DNA from 2 places in the Butyricimonas sp. genome. Region 1 is predicted to be linked to the other one. Evidence: riboswitches for the same ligand, from Rfam matches in the RefSeq annotation. Region 1 holds a riboswitch; the other holds the start of a gene.
The links. Region 1 has a riboswitch for cobalamin ahead of QVC79_RS05690 (ABC transporter substrate-binding protein). Riboswitches for the same ligand answer to the same signal wherever they lie in the genome.

Region 1 (7,312 bases):
ACTCTTATGACATCTGTTATCTTCCATCACTCATTTACGATTCAGCCTCCCACAAGCACACCGAATCAGAAACATCCTTCCCGTCGGCATTTTTAGCAAAAGCATAAATGACAAGGCCTCCCCCGGCTATTTTTTCTGAAAAGTTCACGCTTTTTTCTATCGTCTCTCCCCGAAGTCCCAACTCCTCGACACGACAAATATATTTCGTTTTACAAAGAAGTACGGCATAAATCTTATCATCCAGAAAGCAATCAACGGACTCGATTTCTTCTTTCTCGTGAGTGAAAAAGATTCTCCGATTCTCCATATCAACCTCGGCACGAACCTCCGGAATCACCAACGAACCTGCGGCCACGCGCAATTTCTCGTAGTTGATCACCCCGTTAAATTCCTTGACTGCCTTCTTACGGCTATTGAAAGGTTTTTCCGGATTTGCTTTCTCCACGGTTACCGCATCCATCACGTTCGCGCTGGTAAATCCCCGAAAACCTTTCGGGTAACCGTTCCCTCCGGGAAATCCCAACTGGACGGCATCTCTCATCCATATTTTCCGTTCCGTTATCGTCCCGAAAGCCGCGGACTGTCGTTTTTGCGGCTCCTGGCTCGGTTTACGCGAGATGCTTGCCCCCCGGCAATAATTTTTCCCGTTTGGTCCCCCGTAAGTGATTACGTTACCGAACTTACCCCGAATCTTTCCAAGTGGATTTACAAATTCCGCCATATCCTGTTATTTTTATGTTTCTCGCCAACAAAGATACACAAATAAACCAATGTAGTCACACTTTCAAACTAAATAAATAAATTATTACATGTATTATTCATGAGATATAAGTGATCACTTTCGTGTAAAGCGCTATTAGAACGCTATTAAACCCCTATTAAATCGCTATATATAATAGCGTTTTAAAAGAGTTTTATTTGCGTATTAAAAATATTCTATCTACTTTTGCTCATGAATTAATACACGAGTGATTATCAAATAATTATTATCATGGAAAACACATTATCTATTCCAGTAGCTCTCTTGGCACAAGGCTCTATCCGGATCGACGGGATAACCTATTACCGACACGGCAATAAAGTTCGGGCCTGCAAATCACGACGGAGCCCTAAAAAAACAAGAACCGAGGGGGAAGAGGAATCCTCCAGCCGTTTCACGGAAGCCCGTAAAATGTGGAGAATCTATCGTCGTGCCATCGGGGATTTACCGATATGGAAACTCATGGCCAAGGAGATGGGAATAAATAAAAGCGATTCCTTATTCCATTCTCAAAACGGGGGATGTTTTCGCCCGGGAGAAGGGGTATGGGCTTTCCCGACATTCCGATTCTCGACAGGCACGCTGGATGCACCGGTGATCACGGGTGTCACAAGGGAAGGATGGTCCGTGACCCTAAACTGGGAAAATGACATTGACTGCCCGAAAGCGAGCGTGTCAGATCAAGTGTATGTGGGATATTTTTACGGGACCTTACCCCGCGCCCCGCAAATGATCACGTGTTTTAACTCGTTCCGGGGCGACGGCAAGGTGACCGTGGACATCCCGGCAGCAAAACAACCGGAAGGAACGCCCCTACACCTCTACTTGTTTTTTGGCAATAAAGATACCACCCGTTTCTCTCCAAGCGTGTACGCGGGAGTGTAATGTCCATACGCTCCCCCCTCTCTTCGAAATCGTGATTACCGGACGTTACGCCCGCGGGAATTCATCGGCATGGGGGACCTTATGACAGATATGCAAGAAGTTAAACATTATTACACGCTTGGCATCCTCCCCCGTGACGGGATTGATCATCGAAAACCTCGCCTAACAGGTGGTTCATACCAATGAAATAAAAATCTTTTATCCAATTTATTGTCTAATTAAAAATTACGACCTATTTTCGCACCGTCATAGTTTCATACACCACTTCGTGATGTATTGAATGAAAAAGGGAATCCGGTGAAAATCCGGGACAATACCCGTTGCTGTATTTCCCCCTTTTAAAGGAAAAGTTTATCGTACGTTTGCCACTGGTTAGAATGCTGGGAAGGCACGATAAAAGGGATAAGTCAGAAGACCTGCTATGACGAGGGACAGATTTGCATCTGCGGGATTCAGATGGTAATCAGGTTGGATGGCAAGGTCATTCTGTTTTGATTTACCGTTTCAGGTTTTTCCCGCTTGCGTAAAGATCTCTCTCGAAGCAAAAAACTATTATATTATGAAACGAGTTCTATTTTTATTCATGTCAATCGTTCTTCTGATGCTATCCGGTTGTCAAACGAGAACAAAGTCCACGACCGCCTTCACGAAGGAAGTTTACTCACCGGAATACGCCGCGGGCTTCGACATCATGGGAGCTGATAACACGGAAAGCACGATTATTCGCGTGCGTAATCCTTGGCAGGGAGCGGAAGGCATTGAAATGTCCTACTTCGTGGCCCGGAACGGAGAGCAGGCACCGAAAGATTTTGACGGGGTGATTATTCCCGCGGGAGCCAAACGAATTGTGTGCATGTCATCCACTTACATCGCCATGCTGGATGCCATTAACCAAGTGGATCGAGTAGTCGGAGTTTCCGGGATGAATTATGTTTCCAACCCGTATGTCCTTGCCCACAAAGAAACCATAAAAGACATGGGGGCAGAAGTAAATTACGAACTTCTTGTCGGGTTGGCCCCGGATCTCGTGTTACTTTACGGCATCGGGGACGCGCAATCAACCGTGACGGACAAATTAAAAGAATTGAATGTTCCTTATATGTACGTGGGGGAATACTTGGAAGAATCTCCGCTGGGTAAGGCTGAATGGTTGGTTGCCATTTCCGAATTAACGGATAGCCGGGAAACAGGTACAAAAGTATTTAAAGAAATACCCGAACGTTATAACAACATGAAACAGTTAACGGCAAACGTGGAAAAACGTCCTACCGTCATGCTGAACACGCCGTGGAATGACAGTTGGGCCATGCCTTCCGTGAAAAGCTACGTGGCACAATTAATCACGGATGCGGGAGGGGATTATATTTACAAGAAAAACACCTCTAACGGAGCCGAACCCATCGGGCTGGAAACAGCCTACGGGTTGATTCGCGAGGCTGACGTGTGGTTGAATGTAGGTATGGCAACAACTCTCGACGAGTTAAAGATCATGAATCCGAAATTCAAGGATGCGAAAGCCATCCAAGAAAACAAGGTCTATAATAATAACTTGCGCTTAACGCCCGAAGGGGGAAATGATTACTGGGAATCGGCTGTTGTCCACCCGGACATCGTACTCCGTGACCTGATCAAAATCTTACACCCGGAACTGGTGACGGAGGATTTGTATTATTACAGGCACTTGGAATAGTTTAGAGTTTAAAATTTAGAGTTTAGAATGAAAAAAGCATCTACCCCCACCAGCTTCCCCTTACACAGGGGGAGAGACGAATGCGAGAAGACGCTACGATATTACAATGTAGCGTATCCTCCCCCTGTGCAAGGGAGTTAGAGGGGGTAGTTAAAGCGTCCCCCCGTGCGGCTGGAATCTAAAATCATAAATCAAGAAATTAATAACGGTGATGTCATTTTCAATTTTATCGTGAAACGCAATTCGATCATATTCCTTTTCCTGAGCCTGCTGGTTTTCGTGCTGTTCGCGCTCGACTTGGTGTCGGGAGATTCGGCACTTTCCGTCGGGCAGGTTTGGAACGTGTTCACGGGTAACGAGACGGATATGACAACCCGCAATATCGTGCTGTCGATTCGATTGGTGAGGGTGATCGTGGCTGTTCTGATCGGCGTGGCGCTTTCGATAAGCGGCTTGCAGATGCAGACGGTTTTCCGGAACCCGTTGGCAGATCCTTACTTGTTGGGAGTAAGTTCCGGATCGGGATTAGGCGTTGCTTTCTTTATCCTAGGGACTCCTTTGCTGGGACTGGCACATTCCGGGTTCTGGCAGTCGGTAGGTATTGTCGGGGCCGGATGGGGCGGGGCCGTCATGGTCCTGTTACTGATTGCCATCATCAGTCGTTACGTGAAAAATATCCTTGGGGTGTTGATCATGGGAGTGATGATCGGTTACATTGCAGGAGCTATCATACAGATTTTACAGTACTTGAGTTCTGCCGAACAATTGAAAATGTTCTTCCTATGGTCGATGGGTTCCCTAGGACACGTCACGACAACGAAACTGTTTATCATGATTCCCGTGATTTGCGTGGGTGTCATTCTCTCGATTTATTGTATCAAGGCATTGAATCTTCTTCTACTCGGGGAGAATTACGCCCAAACAATGGGACTGAATATACGGCGTGCCAGAACGCTTATTTTCGTGTCAACAACGTTGTTGACCGGAACCGTGACAGCATTCTGCGGCCCGGTGGGCTTTCTCGGACTTGCCGTGCCTCACGTGGCCCGTATGTTGTTTAACGACGCGGATCACCGGACACTTTTGCCGGGAAGCATATTACTGGGAGTCGTGGCCATGTTGATATGTGATATTATTGCTAAAACACTCGTGCTACCCGTGAATTGTATTACCGCCCTGCTGGGAATTCCGGTAATTATTTGGGTAGTATATAAAAATCTTCGACCGGTATGATACAACTAGAATCTTTAACACTGGGATACGGGCAACAAATCCTGCTGGACCGGGTGTCGGCCAGCTTGGACGGGGGCGGGTTGATCGCCTTGCTGGGACGTAACGGCAGCGGGAAAAGTACCTTGCTGCGGGCCACGGCGGGGTTAGGGGAAATCAAGTCCGGGCGAATATTGCTGGCCGGGAAAGACCTTGCCGGGTTGCGACCGGAGGAACTGGCTCGCACCGTCAGTTTCGTGACTACTGAAAAGGTTCGGATTCCTAACTTGAAATGCCGGGATGTAGTCGCCCTCGGGCGGGCCCCCTACACGAACTGGGTAGGAAGACTGCAACCACGAGACCGGGAAATCGTTGATAAATCCCTCGCATTACTCGATATGTCCACCTATGCCGAACGAACAATGGACCAGATGTCGGACGGGGAATGCCAGCGAATCATGATCGCCCGGGCCCTCGCACAAGACACTCCTATCATCTTGCTTGATGAACCCACCTCTTTTCTGGACCTGCCAAACCGTTACGAGCTGGGAGTGCTATTGCAAAGACTGGCTCACGAACAAAACAAATGTATCCTTTTTTCAACCCACGAACTGGATATTGCTCTCACGCTCTGTGATTCCATCGCCCTGATCGATCGTCCGCATTTGCATTACCTGCCCACGCGACAGATGATTAACAGCGGTCATATCGAACGCCTGTTCCGTAACGAGACCATCACGTTCGACCCGAAAGAATTGCGTATACGTGTCCGGTGAAAGCCTGTTTAAGACTGGCATTAAACTTGTCGCTCATTTTCGATAATCATAGAAAATTGAGTATCTTTATTCTATTATTATCCATAAACGAACGCGCATGAGTGAGAAAATTTATCCCATAGGTATCCAGAATTTCGAGAAAATCCGAAAAGAAGGTTATTTCTATATTGACAAGACCGCCTTGATTTACCGACTGGTAAAAACAGGTAGTTATTACTTTCTCAGTCGCCCGCATCGTTTTGGCAAAAGCCTATTGATCTCCACGCTCGATGCCTATTTCTGGGGAGAAAAAGAAATCCATGACAAGCATTACGCTCAACCATTCCAATCAGACAAGCGCAAGATATTTAAAATCGGTGTAAATTTCAGTTCGAAAACAAGGAATATCGAGAAATGGATCGTGGAGTCATAACGCTCGGATTCATCCAGACAAGAGACAATCCGAAAATAGATTTATTCCACAAATTGTCTCTTGGCTATGACTCGCTTGAATCAAGCAATCTGGATTCCAAGTTTCCGGAAGTTCTTCGGATGACCGAAAAGTACAAACACATCCTTTTCAACAAAAACGGTATCATCGGACGGGTTATTCATTACCAATGATTTATCGATTTTAGCATCATAGCGTTTTAAGGCTATCAATTTTAACCCAAATTCTTCCTCGAATTTCGCATCACCTAATTTTCGCCCGATAAAACGAGGTGGAATCTCCCACTCGATAATCAAATGATCGTCATCAACAACATAAGAATCTATAGTTGTCCCCAACTCCACTTTTGTCGCAAAGAAATCGGCATACTCCCATTCCGGATTGATGGTCTCCGTGATTCCCATAGACTTCAGAATCACCTTATGCACCGGCGAAATGGCCCGTGCCACGATACGTTTCACGCCAAACTGTTTCAATAGCGCAATCACGAACAGGGAGGTCCCGAAGTCTTTCCCGAACACCACAAACACCACATCCACTTCTGTCAAAGGTAGCGTTTGTAATGCTTGTTCATTTTTCACATCCAATGCCACGGTATTCGTGATGGAATCCTTGTATAAATTAATCTTACTGATGTCAGAATCCACTCCCAACACCTCGTTTCCCCGTTTGGTCAGACGTTGCGATAATGCAAGCCCAAAATTACCTAATCCAAATACGATACACTTCATAATAATTAAAAATTGAGAATTGAAAATTGAAAATGTGAGACGGAGCTTGGTTTTCAACTTTCAATTGATTAAACGATTACGGTTTCATCGGGATACGTATAAAGTTTCACTTCCTGATAGCGGATGAAACAAGCCAAAAGGGTGATTAAGCCTACACGCCCGACAAACATGGTGAGGGCAACGATCATTTTACTTGCCACACATAAATGGGGCGTCAAATCCAAAGTCAGCCCCACCGTCCCCAAGGCAGAAACGACCTCGAAAACAGCTTGAGTCAGCGTTGCCTTCGGTTCCAGAATCACGATGACAAAAACAGCCAGAATGATCCACAGAATAGATAGTATGATGATTGAATGCGCCCGGTTCACGTTCTCCCGAGTCAATTGACGATGCGCGATAACAACCCGATCGTTCCCCGCGAGATTCGCCCATATATTTTTTAAAGCAATCACGAAGGTTGTTACTTTAATACCGCCCCCCGTGGACATCGGAGCCGCACCGATCCACATCAAGATAATCGTGAGGAAGATTGTCGGAACGTGCAACATGGACATATCCACGTTGTTAAAACCTGCCGTACGAGGGGTGACGGCCCCCATAAACGAAGTGGCAAATTTTCCCGTGAATGACATTCCGTCCAACACGTTATGATTTTCAAATATCCAGAACAAGGCTGTCCCCACGACAAGCAGGATTAAAGTGGTCGGTAACACGATTCGTGTTGTCGTACTCACGATGCGAGGTTCGTGGATCACCTTGTAATTCATACCCAACAGACATTTGATCTTATTCCGAATACCATAATGCAGGAGTCGCCCGTAATTGAACAAG
Region 2 (7,312 bases), 110 kb from region 1:
AGTGAACCGATCTTCTTGGCTTACACGGGGAAAGGAGTGGTAGATCATCACGATTCCGGATATGAACCATGAAAAGCACAGGATACAGAGAACTAACCCCAGTATCCGGTGGATATGGATAAACAATTTGGTTAACATGGGCGGGTTAGTCTATATCGTCTGTTTTCTCGTATTTCTTTTTCTTCACGGTGATGTCTTCCCGTTGGTGTTTGGTGGCGAATTTCACGTGTTGGATGAAAAGTTCCTGTATGGCGGGATATTCTCCCAGTCCTTTGAGCAGGACGTTTACTTTATAGCCTTTCTTTTCCAGTTCGTCTTTCCAGTCCCCGGCGATGTCATTCTTGGCATGATCTCCGGCCACGAACATGAAGGGTATCAAGGTCACTTCTTTTGCCTTATTCGCTTCGAGTTCGCGGATTACATCATCCATCGTGGGGTAACCTTCGATCGTTCCCACGTGGTAGTTCTTGTGTCCTTGGGCTTTCATCACGTAGTCGAGCATCCCGTAGGTTGAGTTTGCCGGGTGGTAGGTCCCGTGGCATACGAAGACGCAATCCCCTTTTTCCTTGTCCTTGATTGATGCGGCAATCGCTTTTACCACGGCTTGGTAATCCTCGGGAGAATGAAGAAGAGCTGTCCCTAAGCGAATGTCTTTGAATTTCGTTTGGTATGATGCAACTTCTTTTTGCAGGGCTTCCATTTCAATTCCTTCGATGATGTTCGTGGGTTGAAGGATCAAGTGGGTATAACCGTCGGCAATCAGTTTGTTCATGGCTTCCGTCGGGTTGGGTTTGGTCATTCCTTTTTCTTTCAGGCGGCGCATGATCATGCGGGAAGTGTAGGCTTCACGGACTTCCACTCCGGGGAATGTTTGTGACACTTTTTTGTTAATGGCCTCGATGGTCAAGGCTCGGGTGTCATCGTGAGTTGTACCGAAGTGAACCATGAGAATGGCTACTTTGTCATTAGGACCGAGAGTCTTGAATATATCGGAATGTTTGAAACCGTCGCCACCGTGGGCGAATGTAAAGATGCTTGTCAATAAGAATAGGGCTGTAAATATGTTTTTCATGGTGTTTGTTTATTTGGTGAAACGAATAACGAGACTGGCAAATAGTGTGCGTCCGGGGTTTAGCGTGGCATAGTTTACCCCGCTGGGACGATCGTCCGTCCAGTCAAAGATGTTGTCAATCCCGGCGTTGATTTCGAACAGGAAGTTACCCACGGGAGCGAAGGTGTGGGTGGTCGCCAAGTTCCAGAGCTGGTACTTGGGGGCGCTGACGTCGGTGTAAATGTCTTTCCCGGTTGTTTTGTCCGTGGTCTTTTTGTAGATGTATTTTGAACCTTGCATTCTCCCGTTGATGTTGGCCCGTAGTTTGTACTTGTTCCATTCATGGCTCCACCCGGCCCGGAAGGTTGCCGCGTGGCGTACCGATTCGCTCAGGCGGCGTCCGGAATCATCGGCGGCATACACGCAGTTGTAGGATCCGGCGGCAGAAAACCCGGCACCCAAGTAGCTATTGATCGTGACATCGAAGCCTTTGATACTGGCTTTGTCGAGGTTGTGGTACACGTTCCGGGTTTTTATCCCGTTCGCTTTATCCTCGTCGGTAACCCCAACGTCGTATTTCTCGATGATGTCTTTCACGTCGTTGATGTACCCGTTGACAGAGACATTCAGATATTTCCCGGCATATTCCACGTTGATGTTGTAGTAGTTTGCTTTTTCCGGTTTCAGGTCTGGGTTCCCGATGGTGATAGCCCCGCGGGCTTCGTAATCGTAATATAGTTCTTGTATGCTGGGGGTTTTAAAACCGGCGGCGTAGGATGTTCTGAAATTGAAGGAGCCGAGGGTGTACATCAAGGCTATTTTCGGGGTAAAGCGGTTCTTAAACATCTCGTTGTACACGTAGCGGAATCCCGGCAAAATTTGCAGGTTTTTCCAGAGGCGAATCTCGTCTTGTGCGTACAGGGCCAGCGTGTAGATCTCTTCTGGTTCTTCGAGGTTTCCGGGGTTTTTCATGTAGTCGTTCGTGTACTCGGTGCCTGCGGAGATTTTGTTGTATGAGCCGAGTTTAAACACGCCTTTCAGGTTCCCGTTGTAGTATTTTTGGCGTTTCGTCAATTCCTCGTCCCCCACGCGGAAGGTCGTGTCTTTTTTACTGACCTGTGCCACGGTGTACAGTTTGTTGTATTCGTAGTTGTCCATGTAGAGGTCCAGCGCGATGTAATCGGTGGAGTTTAGCTGGTAGCGTCCGCCCACGCCGATGTTGTAGTCCATGTAGGTTAGGTCATAGGTGTAGCCCCCGTCATCTTTTTTCTCCTGCACGGGACGGTTTACTTCCCGGTCAAAATACCCCCCTTGGGCGTACAGGCTTAGGCTTTTCACCGGGGCGTAGGTGAAGCGTTGATTGACAATGTTGGAATGGAACTTGCTGGAAGCTTCTCTTCTCGTGAGTATGGCTGTGTCCCCGTCAATCTCGTAAGGGCTTAATTGCCAGCCTCCCATCTGTCTCCTTTGGTAGGAGGTGGAAGAGGTGAATTTACCAAAGTGTAGGTCTACGCTGGCATTTTGCGAGAAGCTGGATTCTCCCCCGAAACGGGTCTTGGATTGCACGCTGATCGGGTCTTTCGGTTGTTCCGTGATGATGTTGATTACCCCGGCAATAGCGTCGGAACCATAGAGTGCGGATGCCGCTCCTTTCAGTATTTCGATACGCTTGACCCGGCTCATGTCAATACGGGAGAGGTCGGTGTTGTTGGACACGTCCCCGGCCACTTTTTTGCCGTCGACAAGGATGAGGATGTATTTGTTGCTCATGCCGTTCAGCGTGAAGTAGGAACCCATGACGGTGGGACGTATGTTGAATGAAGGATTCAGTAACAGGAGGGCATCTTCGAAGGAGTTCACGCCCGCACTTTTCAAGTCAGTACCGCTGATGACCTCGATGGGTACGGGAGAATCTTTCAAACGGCGGTGTGTTCCCGTTCCCGTGACGACAACTTGATTCAGGTTTACCGGGGTGGCCGTGAGCCGGAATAGAATGTCGTTTTTGTTGCTGTTGACTTTTATCGAGGCAACTTCGTAGCCTGAATAGCTTGCCCGTAGCGTGTACGTGCCATCCGGAATATTTTCCAGAATGAACTCCCCTTTGTTGTTGGTGGCAATCCCTATGCTTGTTCCGACCAGACGAACGTTTGCACCGATGAGGGCTTTTCCACTCTTTGCATCTGTGACTTTTCCTTTTAATGTGATCTCTGCAAACGAGGTACTTACCAAGGCTAACATGAATATCATGCCTAGCATTACAATTCTCTTCATTAGATGATGATGTTTTAAATGTTTATAATAGTATTCCTGACCCCGAGAATACGCTATTACCTATGTTTGTCTTGGCAGGTCTCCTGACTACGCCTAAGAAAAATACCTTCCCATCCGTGTGGACAGTGGTGTAAGAATCTTTCTTTGAATCTCCTTATCCGGAGAAACGGGCATCACAGTAGCGGGCACTGTTCCGGATTCTAACCGGCTTCCCTCTTGTGTGTTAATTGGGCATCAACACATCACCTAAGACGAGACAAATGTATATAATTTTTTATAAAAGGTTGTTGCCGGATGAAAAAAATGTATTACTTTCGCACCAAGTTTTGGTGCGGAACCTTCGGTCATGGAGGTAACGCTTAATAGGGAACCCGGTGTGAATCCGGGACTGTACCCGCAGCTGTAAGTTCCTTTACAAGGGATTTTGTACTTCAAATGTCACTGGTTATAAACTGGGAAGGCAACAAAATCCGGAACAAGTCAGAAGACCTGCCGAACAAGATAAACCATAGCTTTCGGGAAAAAAAGCGAGAGGGAAAAAGACGGATTTTACCTTAGACTCATGTTGCCCAAAAGACTATGTTAATAATGCTTTATTCATTATTAATATATAGTTGTATGAAAAAAGTTGTTGTATTAGCATTGTTGCTGTTTGTGTGTGTCGGTTCGCTTCTCGCTCAAGAGAACGACAAGCGAAAGAAAAAGAGTATCACGGATTCTTTATTCCGTATCGATCAGGTGGATGTGATGCAGAAAAAGAAGAGGATTGATTTGTTGGGATTGGATGTGCCTTTACGTTTCGTTCCGATAACGGTGAGCAAGTTGTCTAGTCAGATGCTTGACCGGAAAGGGATTGTCGATCTGATGGATGCCGTTAAGTTTTTGCCGGGGATTGTAGCGAAAGACAAGCAATACGGGCAATTCCAACAGTTTTCCATTCGCGGACAGGGGAGTGCGGTTGTTATGATTGACGGGATTCGCGATGAGCGGACGTTGAAGAATAACGTACCTTACGGGGATTTGGCTGCCGTGGAGTCTATCGAGTTATTGAAGGGTCCCGCTGCTATTTTGGCCGGACATTCGGCTATGGGTGGCGTGTTGAATATCGTGCGCAAGAAAGCATCTCCCGATTTCTCGGCCAACGCTCGTATCAGTTATGGTAGCTGGGATGAGAGACGAGCTACTCTTGGTTTCGGGGGAAAACTTGTGGGACCTCTCGAATATCGTGCCAATATCAATTATTCAACGGGTGACGGATGGCGTGAGGTGAATGCAAATCGTTTTTCCGTGTATGGTGTTTTGGGAGCTGATTTAGGAAAGTGGGGACGTATTGATGTGACCGGTAGTTATGCCGATGATGATTACACGACCGAGATCGGGGCTGCACCCGTTATGCCCGGTGATATGTTCTACGTGGACGGAGACAAACCGTACGCGCTGAAGGGGGATCGTCACCCGGAGGCGGATTACCGCGAGGTTTATAATGACTTTGCCAATAATTACATGAAACGGAAAGTATGGGATATGTCTGTGTCATACGTTTACCAGATCACGGATTGGATGAAGTTGAAAGAACGTTTTTCCTATTTCCACAGTGATTTGGATTATCATTGTATTGAGGGGCTTTCTTACCGCACTTCCAAAGACCCGATATACAAATGGTATTATAAAAAGTCAGAGACCGAGAAGATTTATGTTGACTTGGATACGGTTCAACGGGGAAATGCTGCCCGTCAGAACCCGTTGAATTTTAACCCGGACCATAAAAACGTGAATAACACGATCGAGTTGACCGGGAAGTTCGAGACAGGTTCCGTGTTGCATAACTACACGTTGGGATGGACGTACAATTGTTTTGATTTCGCCCAGTATAACGGTTATGGAGATGACGATTTGTGGGGGCCCGGTTTGGATGCACTTTTGCCTGTGCGGGATCCGCATATCGTGCAGGGGTGGTGGGACACGAAAGTTTCAGCCGTTTCCCTGCGCACGGAGAGAACGCATGGAATTTATTTGCATGACGTGATCGAATTTAATGATAAGTGGAAAATGATGGCATCCGGGCGTGTGGATTTGTATAGCCGGAAAACATCAAGTGCCACGATTGATGACGGGAAACAGAAATATGAAACGAAGAACAGGAAAGAATGGAAAGAGGTGGAGACCTCGGCATTCACGTATCGAGTGGGTGTCGTGTATTTTCCCATGCCTGAATTGTCATTCTACGGTTCTATTTCTTCTTATTTCAATCCTGTAACCACGACATATAGTCCTACCGTGATGTATTTGGACCGCAAGGGTAACGAGTTCAATCCTGACGAGGATGGGGGCGAAGTGTTCAAGCCGGAAAAGGGGTATTCCACGGAAGTCGGTGTACGTTACACCTTGAACGAGATGGTGGATATAAACGCAAGCGTGTTTTATATTCGTAAGTATAATATCGTGAAGAGTCTGGGAGACACGACGGTATTGGTGGATGGCGTGGCCACGGAGAAGAGTATCCGGGGACAAGTCGGAAGAGCCGACTCGCGAGGTTTTGACATTGAGGTGGTTGTTCGTCCGTTACCGACTTTACAAGTTACGGGAGGTCTCGGTTGGTCGGACTATCGTTTGCGGGAAATTGCCGAGAGCGGACGTTTCTCTAAATATAAGGAACAGAATAAAAATGTTCGTGCCACGGGAGTTCCTCGTACGACATTTTACGCTTATGCCGATTACACGATACCACGCGGGGTGTTAAAGAATTTGTCATTCCATTTAAGTGGGAATTTCAAGGATAAGGTGTTCCGGAATATAGATAACCGGTTGTACGATCCGGCCTTGTGGTTGATGGATGCGGGTATTTTCTACACGATCAAGAATCACGTAACACTGGCATTGAACATTAACAACTTGTTTGACAAGGAATATTTTGAGCGGACCACGATCATGGCAAAGCCCCGGAATTATCAGGCATCGGTTTCCTATACTTTTTAATTAAAGAAAGGGAATTTGAAAGAAGTCAAGGATAGGGGTGTCGAAAAAGTCATTTTTAAATAACTACCCCCACTAACTCCCCCTTACACAGGGGGAGTTAGTGGGGGTAGTTTGTAGATACTGGATAAGACTTTTGGGACAGCCCTTTTTTGTTATTGGCTAACGTAAATATATTCAGCTTGTCAGCTTGTTTTGCGGTTCTTTTTATACTTTTGCAGGCAGACAATTAAATCACAATCAATATAAAAGATATGAAGAGAACAGCATTTATTTTATTCGCCTTCGTTTTCGGAGGGTACATGATGGCCCATGCGCAGCAGAATACGACGGCACAGGACACGACAAAGCCTGTAGGCTACCAGTTTACTGATATCAAGAGATTGCCCGCTACCTCCGTGAAGGATCAGTATCGTGCCGGAACTTGTTGGTCATGGTCAACGTCCTCTTTCCTAGAGTCGGAAATGATGCGAATGGGGAAAGATTCGGTGAATTTGTCGGCCATGTATTTCGTGAAACACGCTTATTCGGATAAGGCGGATAAATATGTTCGCTTGCACGGGGTGTTGAATTTTGCGGTGGGAGGAGCCTCTTCGGATGTGACGAATATGGCAAAGAAATATGGGATTGTGCCTCTTGAGGTGTATCAAGGATTGAATTACGGGGAACCGAGTCATGTTTTCGGAGAGATTGATGCTGTTTTGAAAGCTTACGTGCAGGCGGTAGTGGAAAATAACAACAAGCGGTTGAGTACGGCGTGGAAACGGGGATTCGATGCTATTCTGGATACTTATCTCGGACCGGAGCCGGAGAAGTTTGAATATCAAGGAAAAGAATATACACCGCAGACTTTCGCTAAAGAGGTGGTTGGTTTAAACATGGATGACTATGTGAATTTAACCTCTTTCACGCACCATCCTTTCTACACGGAGTTCGCTATTGAGGTTGAGGATAACTGGTCTTGGGATAAGGCTTATAATCTTCCGTTGGAAGAGTTGGTGCAAGTGATGGATTATG

Region 2: linked by a shared signal. The riboswitch ahead of QVC79_RS06110 (TonB-dependent receptor) and the one ahead of QVC79_RS05690 (ABC transporter substrate-binding protein) in region 1 are both predicted to bind cobalamin.

The regions. Positions count from the first base shown of each region.
Region 1 covers NZ_JAHZBP010000003.1:159,229-166,540, reverse strand. Annotated here, with positions in the region: gene QVC79_RS05705 (hypothetical protein) at 35-721, opposite strand; gene QVC79_RS05700 (hypothetical protein) at 992-1,645, shown strand; cobalamin riboswitch at 1,878-2,083, shown strand; gene QVC79_RS05690 (ABC transporter substrate-binding protein) at 2,247-3,335, shown strand; gene QVC79_RS05685 (FecCD family ABC transporter permease) at 3,615-4,568, shown strand; gene QVC79_RS05680 (ABC transporter ATP-binding protein) at 4,565-5,320, shown strand; partial or broken gene QVC79_RS05675 (AAA family ATPase) at 5,418-5,684, shown strand; gene QVC79_RS05670 (potassium channel family protein) at 5,813-6,481, opposite strand; gene QVC79_RS05665 (TrkH family potassium uptake protein) at 6,550-7,312, opposite strand, start outside.
Region 2 covers NZ_JAHZBP010000003.1:266,179-273,490, forward strand. Annotated here, with positions in the region: gene QVC79_RS06100 (PepSY domain-containing protein) at 1-138, opposite strand, end outside; gene QVC79_RS06105 (sirohydrochlorin cobaltochelatase) at 146-1,072, opposite strand; gene QVC79_RS06110 (TonB-dependent receptor) at 1,082-3,322, opposite strand; cobalamin riboswitch at 3,379-3,587, opposite strand; cobalamin riboswitch at 3,632-3,833, shown strand; gene QVC79_RS06115 (TonB-dependent receptor) at 3,941-6,298, shown strand; gene QVC79_RS06120 (C1 family peptidase) at 6,550-7,312, shown strand, end outside.